DNA from 2 places in the Aureimonas populi genome. Region 1 is predicted to be linked to the other one. Evidence: riboswitches for the same ligand, from Rfam matches in the RefSeq annotation. Region 1 holds a riboswitch; the other holds the start of a gene.

Region 1 (4,206 bases):
CGCGATCCGGCTCTCCTCCGGCCGGTTGACCTGGAGGGCGGCGGCGAGCCCGGCGTCCGGCTCGCCCGCGTGCTTGAAGGAGATGGCGCCCGCCATCACCCGCCCGTCGAGCTCGGGCAGGACGACATGCATGGCCAGATCGGCGGGGGCGAGGCCGCGCTGGCCCTCCTCCCAGGCCTGCCGCCGCGTGGTGGCCACCGCCACCTGGAAGACGGGAAGGCCGAGCCTGTCGAACAGCGTCGCCCCGCCGGGCTCGGTGCCGCTGGAGAAGGCCGTGGCCGTAACGAGCGCCGCCGGCTTCAGCGCCGCCGCCATCTCCTCGACCAGCCGCACCGCCTCGCCGTCGCGCAGGCTCGGCACGAAGAGCGGCACGGCGAGGATCCCCCGCTCCTCCAGCGCCCCGGCCAGCGCCTCGACGGGCGCGGCGTCGCCGGCCAGCAGCATGGAGCGGTAGAAGAGGATCGGCACCACGGGCCGGCCCTTCGCCTCGAAACTCTCCAGCGGCACCGCACCATGGCCCGGCTTGTGGCAACCAGCCTTCGGGAAGGGCCGTGCGGCCGTCAGTTCGCGCTCGTGGCCGGCCAGATGCGCCATGCGGTCGAGGAGACGGCGCATATTGTCCGGCCCGCCCTCGCGGAAGCAGGCCAGAAGCGCTTCATAGTCCTCGCGCGCCACGGTGGAGAGCGCTTCCAGCCGCTCGTCGCGCTCGCGGCATTCGCCCGGCAGCAGCGCCAGCGCGATGCCGTGGGCGCGCGCGTGGGCGGCCAGCCGGTCGCAGCCGTAGCGCCACCAATCATAGCCGCCGAGAATGCGCACGAGAACGACGCGCGCGGCCAGCCGCTCCAGCCACAGATCCACCGACATGGGGTGGCGCAGATCGCGCAAGGGCGCGAGGCGCATGCCGGGCAAGGCATCGGCGCCCGCGTTCCACGCGGCGGAGAGCGCCGCCAGATCGCTGTCGGTGAAGGACAGCGCGACCATCTCCGCCGGCTCGTGCCGCAGATCGACAGGCTCGATCAGATCGTCCAGCGAGGCGGAGCTGGTGGCGAGGATGTGCATGTCAGGCCGCGAGCAGCGTTTCCACGGCCGCCCGGTCCAGCCCCTTGAGGCCGATGACGACGAGGCGCGTGGTGCGCGCCTCCCCCGGCTCCCAGGCGCGATCGTAATGGTGCGAGACGCGCGCGCCCACCGCCTGCACCAGAAGCCGCATGGGCTTGCCCTCCACATGGGCGAAGCCCTTCAGCCGCAGGACGTGCTGCGCCCGCGCCGCCGCCTCCACGCGGGCGGCGAGGTCGTCCGGGCTCGCGATAGCCGGCAGCTCGACCACGAAGCTGTCGAAATCGTCGTGCTCGTGGTCGAGCTCGCCGTCATGATGGGTCCTGCGGTTCTCGATATCCTCCTCCACGGCAAGGCCGAGGCCGAGGAGGACGCCGGGGTCGATGCGCCCTCCCTCGCTGGGGACGATCTTCACCGCGCGCGGCAGATGGGCCTTTACCGCCGCCAGCACGCGGGCGCGGGCCGCCTCGTCCAGCCGGTCGCTCTTGGAAAGGATGACGAGATCGGCGCAGGCGAGCTGGTCCTCGAACACCTCCTCCACCGGGTCGTCATGGTCGAGGCTCTCGTCGGCGGCGCGCTGCGCCTCCAGCGCGGCGCGGTCGCCCGTCACCTCTCCCTCGGCGAGGGCCGGCCCGTCCACCACGGCGACGACGCCGTCCACCGTCACCCGGCTCTTCACGCCCGGCCACTGGAACGCCTGCACCAGCGGCTTGGGCAGGGCGAGGCCCGAGGTCTCTATCAGGATGTGGTCCACCCTCGGCTCGCGGGCGAGAATCTTGTCGAGCGCGGGCACGAAATCGTCGGCCACGGTGCAGCAGATGCAGCCATTGGCCAGTTCCACGATGTCCTCGTCGGCGCAATTCTCCACGCCGCAGCCGCGCAGAAGCTCGCCGTCGATGCCCACGTCGCCGAACTCGTTGACGATGACGGCCAGGCGCGTGCCATGCGCGTTCTGGAGCACATGGCGGATGAGCGTCGTCTTGCCGGCGCCCAGGAAGCCGGTGACGATCGTGCAGGGCACGCGGGCGGGAGAGGCGGTCATGGCAGATCCTTCAGGTGATCGAATGGGGGAATGCGCGCCACCATGCCGCCCTTCAGCGAGGCCGGGCGGGGGCGGAAGGGCATGAGCCCGTCCCGCGAGCCGGCCAGCAGCCCGGCCCCGGCCACGAGGTCCGCGCCGCTGCCTGGCTCCAGCCCGCCGAAGATGTAGCTCCACGAGCCGGATTTGAGGATGGCGGCGCTCAGGGCGCGCTTGCAGTTGCCGAGGCACGCGACATGGGTGACGCGGATGCCCGTGCCCTGCGCGGCCCGGCGCGTATCCTCGGCCAGCACGGCGCCGGGGCGCGGCTGGTCCTGCGGGTCGCTCTCCCGGCGGCAGGAGGAGCAGACCACGATGGTCACGTCGCCGACATCGTCGGCAAGGGCGGGCGACGGATCGCGCGAACCGTTCGTCAAAGACATTCTCCTTGCCCGGGTGCACCCGCCGGGCGGTCAGGATTTCTCTTCGACGGCAGGTCTCCTGGCTCACGAAGCACCGTTCCAGGCCGCCTTCCCGAAGCATCGTCGCTTCAGTGGCTTATCGGCCGGGAACCCTTCGTTCACAGTTGCGGGGACAGCCGCGGAATTGCCTCCTTACGAGGCTCACCGCATTCCCTCTTAGCGCCCTCCCGGTGAGGAAGGGCGACCGTCGGCCCGCATCTAGAGCCGGCAGGGCGAGCCTGTCAACGAAGCGCGGCGGGGGCTTGTGCGCCGGGCGCGATGCGATAAGCCTGTGCGCGCTCGAACGCGGGCGGCCAGGATGGGGACCGGAGAATGACGACAGGCGCGCTGACGCTGGTGCTGGGCGGCGCGCGCTCGGGCAAGAGCCGCCACGCCGAGTCGCTGGTCCAGACGTATGCCCCGCCCTTCCTCTACATCGCGACCGCGCAGGCCCACGACGCGGAGATGGAAGCCCGCATCGCCCTCCACCGCCAGCGGCGCGACGGGCGCTGGCGCACGCTGGATGCGCCGCTCGATCCGGCAGGCGTCCTTCAGGCCGTGCCGGAGGGCGCGCCGCTCCTTCTCGACTGCCTGACGCTGTGGCTGAGCAATGTCATGCTGGCGGAGCGGGACGTCGAGGCCGAGATCGCCCGCCTCACCCAAACCCTTGCCGCCCCGCGCGGCCCGTGGGTCGTCGTCTCCAGCGAGGTGGGGCTCGGCATCGTGCCCGACAACGCGCTCGCCCGCCGCTTCCGCGATGCGGCGGGGCGGCTGAACCAGGAGATCGCGGCCGTGGCCGGCGCGGTGGTGCTCACCGTCGCCGGCCTGCCCATGAAGGTGAAATGATGCGTGAGATTTCGCAGGACGCCGCCGAACGGCACAAGGCGAAGATGGAGCGGCGCAAGGCGGTCCAGGATGCCGAGGTGGAGGGCAAGACGCTCGAGAAGGGCCTTCTCATCGTCAATACCGGCCCCGGCAAGGGCAAGACGACGGCCGCCTTCGGCCTTGCGCTCAGGATGCTGGGATACGGCCGGCGGGTGGGAATCGTGCAGTTCGTCAAGGGCGCGTGGCACACGGGCGAGAAGGACGCGCTCGCCCGCTTCGGCGATCTGGTGAGCTGGCACGCCATGGGCGAGGGCTTCACCTGGGAAACGCAGGACCTCCAGCGCGACATCGCGGCGGCCGGGCGCGCGTGGGAGAAGGCCCGCGAGCTGATGGCCGACCCCGCCCTCGGCCTCCTCGTCCTGGACGAACTGAACATCGCGCTGCGCTACGACTATCTGGACGTGAACGCGGTGGTGGAGACGCTGAAGGGCCGGCGGGACGACCTGCACGTCGTCGTCACGGGCCGCAACGCCAAGCCGGCCCTCGTGGAGGCGGCCGATCTCGTCACCGAGATGGGGCAGGTGAAGCACCATTTCGCCGCCGGGGTGAAGGCCCAGACCGGCATCGAGTTCTGACCTTGGCCAGGGCGCTGATGTTCCAGGGCACCGGCTCGGATGTCGGCAAGTCGCTGGTGGTGGCGGGTCTGGCCCGCGCCTTCACGCGGCGGGGGCTCGTCGTGCGCCCGTTCAAGCCGCAGAACATGTCGAACAACGCGGCCGTCACGGCCGATGGCGGCGAAATCGGCCGCGCGCAGGCGCTCCAGGCGCGCGCCGCCGGCACCGCGCC
Region 2 (4,206 bases), 1.4 Mb from region 1:
CCCGGCGGCCTCGTCCACGCCCGGCAGGAGCACGGCCACCTCCTCCCCGCCATAGCGGGCGCACAGATCGCCCGGCCGCAGGCAGGACTCGATCGCCCTGGCCACGCGCCGCAGGCATTCGTCGCCGGCCTGATGGCCATAGCGGTCGTTGAAGCGCTTGAAGCGATCGACATCGATGAGCAGCAGGGACAGGAGCGCGCCGTCCCGCATCGCCCGCTCGTGCTCCGCATGCAGGGCCTCGTCGAACCGCCGCCGGTTGGCAAGGCCCGTCAGCCCGTCCGTGTTGGCCAACGTGGCGAGTTCGGCATGGGCGGCGGCCAGCCGGATCTCCGCCGACTTGCGCTTGGTGATGTCGCGCAGTACGACGATGAAGCCCTGGTCCTCGGCCACGAAATTGTAGCGGCCCTCCACCCAGACAAAGGACCCGTCCCGGTGCCGGAGCCGATAGATCGCCTCGGCCTGGGTGCCCGAATCGCGCACCCCCTGCACGACGCTCTCCAGAAGCGGCCAGTCGTCGGGATGGATGGTTTCCTTCGTCCGCTTGCCCACCAGCTCTTCGGGCGCGAGGCCGAGCACGTGCAGCGAGGCTGGCGAGACATAGCGGCGCACGAGATCGCGATCGAGCCGGATGATCACGTCGGTGGCGTTGTCGGCCAGCAGCCGATACTGCGCCTCGCTTCTGCGCATGGTTGCCTCGGCCCGCCTTCGCCGGGCGAATTCGCGGTGGATGAACACCGCCAGCGTCACGGCCAACACGCACAGAAGAAGGAGCACGGCGCCGATCCGCACGGCCTGCGCGCGCCACGGCGCGAATATCCCCTCCTGCGAGAGGGCGACGTTCAGGATCAGCGGCAGATCCCCCACATGGACGAAATTGTAGACGCGCGCGACGCCGTCCACCGCCGCGATGCCCGAGAACTCGCCCGAGGGCGCGGCCTGGAAGCGCCGCACGTTCTCGGAAGCGGACATGTCGCGCCCCACCTGGCTTTCCAGATAGGGGCTGCGCATCAGCATCACGCCCCCGGCGGTGAAGAGATTGATCGAATCGTCGGGCTTGAGCTGCGCGGTCTGGAACAGCTCGTGGAAATATGCGAGCCGCACGATGCCCACGACGATGCCGTCGAAGGAACCGTCCTGCGCGTCGATGCGGCGGCTGAGCGCGATGACCGTGTCCGCGACGTGCCGGCGCGGCTCGAACGGGGTGCTGATGTACAGCCCGCTCGCCTGCCCGTTTTGGTGCACCTGGAAATAGGCGCGGTCGGAGAAGTTCTGCGCCTGGGGGCCGACGCTGCCCGCGTCGTGCATGATCTCGCCTTCGGCGTTCATGACGAAGAGCCCGACGAAATAGGGCTCGATCAGCGTGCTGCTGAAGAGGAAGCGCTCCTGCAACTCCGGGGTCAGCTCGTCGATGCGCGGATCGGCCAGCTTCTGCTGAACGGCAGTCAGCGCCCTGTCATAGGCTCGTATATTGCTTTCGATATCCTGCGAAAGAACGGTCAGAAGATTGCGCGCGCCCGTCATCGCATTCGTCCAGCTATCGCGCCGCAGCTCGACCAGGGTGAGCACGCAGATGCCGCAGAAGCCAACGAGCAGCATACCCAGAACGATCCAGTAGCGGGTTTGTCGTCCAAGGTGCATCGTCGAGAAAAGTCCAGTTCGAGCCGGCGTCGCCCCAGCGCCCCGGCCCAGGGCCCGGTCCTTGCTGTTTCTCCCTCGACATTGTCGCGTTGTGGTCGCCGTCAAGTTCGCGACGCGAGTATTATGCGAATCCGATTAACGAATCGCCCCCGGACGGCGCCGAGGAGGCCCGGCGTCCCTTGCGCATTCGCCTTCCGGCGGCCTATGAGGGGCGGTCACGGTTCCGCTATCGAACGCGGATGAAAAGGGAACGCGGTGAGGATCCTTCGGGGTCCGAGGCCGGGGCTGCCCTCGCAACTGTAAGCGGCAAGCCTGCCGTCCATGCCACTGGCTCGCGCCGGGAAGGGGACGGGAGGCGCTCGAGCCGCGAGCCAGGAGACCTGCCGGGACGACGACCAGCAAGCCGGACGAGGTGTGTCGGCAGGGGTTGGGGCGCGCCGTCCGGGGCCGCCCTTCTGTCCAGGGCCCTCGTCGCCGGCCCGCGGCATGACCTCTCCCCGCGCACCGCCTTCGGAGTGCCGTTCGTCCGCCGCGAACTGCATCACGAGAGGTTTCGATGCGTCTTCCCAGTCTTTTCGCCGGCCCCCTGCTTCTCGCCGCTTTGGCGGGAGGCGCGGCCGCGCAGACCTCCTATCCGCTCGCCATCGAGAATTGCGGGATGGAGGTCGTTTTCGAGGCCCCGCCGCAGCGGGCCGTGGGCCTTGGGCAGAACAGCACGGAGATCATGCTTCTCCTCGGCCTTGCCGAGCGCATGGTGGGCACCGCCATATGGGTGTCGCCCGTCCTGGAACGTGTCGCGCAAGAGAATGCGCGCGTGCCACGCCTCGCCAACAGCCAGCCCAGCTTCGAGGCGGTCGTGGGCACCGATCCCGATGTCATCGCCGTGCAGTTCCTCTCGGCCGTGGGCCCGGAGGGCCGCGTGGGCACGCGCGGGCAGTTCGCCGACCTCGGCGTGCCGAGCTACATCTCGCCGACCGACTGCGCCACCACCGGCAACGCCCGCGCCGACGGCTCGAGGGCCGATCTGTGGAACCCCGGCCTCCTCTACCGGGAAATCGCCGAGCTTGCCGCGATCTTCGACGTAAGCGAGCGCGGGCGGGCGCTGATCGCCCGGTTCGAGGCGCGCGAGGACGCCGTTCGCCGGCGGCTCTCGCGCCACGCGGCGGACACCTCGGTTCTGTTCTGGTTCTCCAGCCCCGAGGTGGCCGGCGACGCATGGGTGGCCGGGCGCAACGGGGCCTCGGGCTACATGGCCGCAACGCTCGGACTGCGCAACGTCATCGCGACCGAGGCTGAATGGCCGCTGGTGAGCTGGGAGGCCATCGCCACCGCCGATCCGGACATCATCGTCATCGGGGCGATGAGCCGCCGCAACCAGCCGAGCGACGACCCGGCGGTGAAGCGGAACTTTCTGCAAACCGACCCGCTCGCGCGCGAGCTTGCCGCCGTCCGGTCAGGGCGCATCGTCGAGATGGACGCCCAGGCCATGAACCCCACCATCCGCACGATCGACGGGCTGGAAACCCTCGCCGCCTCGATCGAGCGCTTCGGGCTCCTCGATTGAGAACGGTCATCGACCGGCGGCCCGGCCTCTGGCTCGGCGTCCTCCTGGCACTCTCGGGCTGTCTCCTGCCGCTCGCCATCGCCCTTGGCGTCGGCATCGGGGAAATGCCCATCCCACTGGAGACGACGCTGGCGGCGGTGACGAACCGGCTCGGCTGGACCGAGCACGAGTTGAGCCGCATCCAGGAAAGCGTGATCTGGGACTACCGGCTGAGCCGCTCGCTGGTGGCGGCATGCTGCGGGGCGGGACTGGCGCTGTCAGGCGCCATCCTCCAGTCGCTCCTGCGCAATCCGCTGGCCGAGCCCTATGTGCTGGGCATCTCCGCCGGCGCCTCCACCGGGGCGGTCTGCGTCATGCTGCTCGGTTTCGGCGCGGGCTCCGTGACGCTTTCGGCCGGCGCCTTCGCCGGGGCGGTGCTCGCCTTTCTCTTCGTCGTTCTCCTGGCGGGCGGCGCGGGCGGGATCGCGGAGCGCACGATCCTGGCGGGCGTGGCGGCATCCCAGCTCTTCAACGCGCTTACCGCCTATATCGTAACCACCACGGCCGACGCGGAGCAGGCGCGCAGCGTCATGTTCTGGCTGCTGGGAAGCTTCTCGGGCATACGCTGGTCGGATGCGGGGCTCGCGGCCGGCGTGGTGGGGGTCGGGCTCGTCGTCTGCCTTCGCCATGCCCGCTCGCTCGATGCCTTCGCCTTCGGCGAGGATGCCGCCGCCTCCCTCGGCGTGCCGGTGCGCACCGTGCGCTTCGTCCTCTTCCTCGTCACGGCGCTGATGACGGCCACCATGGTGTCGCTGGTGGGGTCCATCGGCTTCGTGGGCCTCGTCATTCCCCATGCCGCCCGGTTCATCGTGGGGCCGCGCCATATCCGGCTCCTGCCGGTGTGCACGCTGGCCGGAGCGATCTTCATGGTGCTCGCCGACATCGTCTCGCGGGTGATCCTGCCCCAGCAGGTTCTGCCGATCGGCGTCGTCACGGCGCTGGTCGGCGTGCCCTTCTTCGCCGTT

What was found. A riboswitch is a leader RNA that binds a small molecule or an ion and turns the genes downstream of it on or off. The one in region 1 is predicted to bind cobalamin.
Region 2: another riboswitch for cobalamin. It lies ahead of J7654_RS01385 (ABC transporter substrate-binding protein); the one in region 1 lies ahead of J7654_RS07835 (DUF1636 family protein).

Annotation. Positions count from the first base shown of each region.
Region 1 covers NZ_CP072611.1:1,702,168-1,706,373, reverse strand. Annotated here, with positions in the region: gene cobN (cobaltochelatase subunit CobN) at 1-1,059, opposite strand, end outside; gene cobW (cobalamin biosynthesis protein CobW) at 1,061-2,098, opposite strand; gene J7654_RS07835 (DUF1636 family protein) at 2,095-2,517, opposite strand; cobalamin riboswitch at 2,549-2,760, opposite strand; gene cobU (bifunctional adenosylcobinamide kinase/adenosylcobinamide-phosphate guanylyltransferase) at 2,869-3,381, shown strand; gene cobO (cob(I)yrinic acid a,c-diamide adenosyltransferase) at 3,381-3,995, shown strand; gene J7654_RS07820 (cobyric acid synthase) at 4,013-4,206, shown strand, end outside.
Region 2 covers NZ_CP072611.1:296,050-300,255, forward strand. Annotated here, with positions in the region: gene J7654_RS01380 (diguanylate cyclase domain-containing protein) at 1-1,638, opposite strand, end outside; cobalamin riboswitch at 1,840-2,040, shown strand; gene J7654_RS01385 (ABC transporter substrate-binding protein) at 2,195-3,202, shown strand; gene J7654_RS01390 (FecCD family ABC transporter permease) at 3,199-4,206, shown strand, end outside.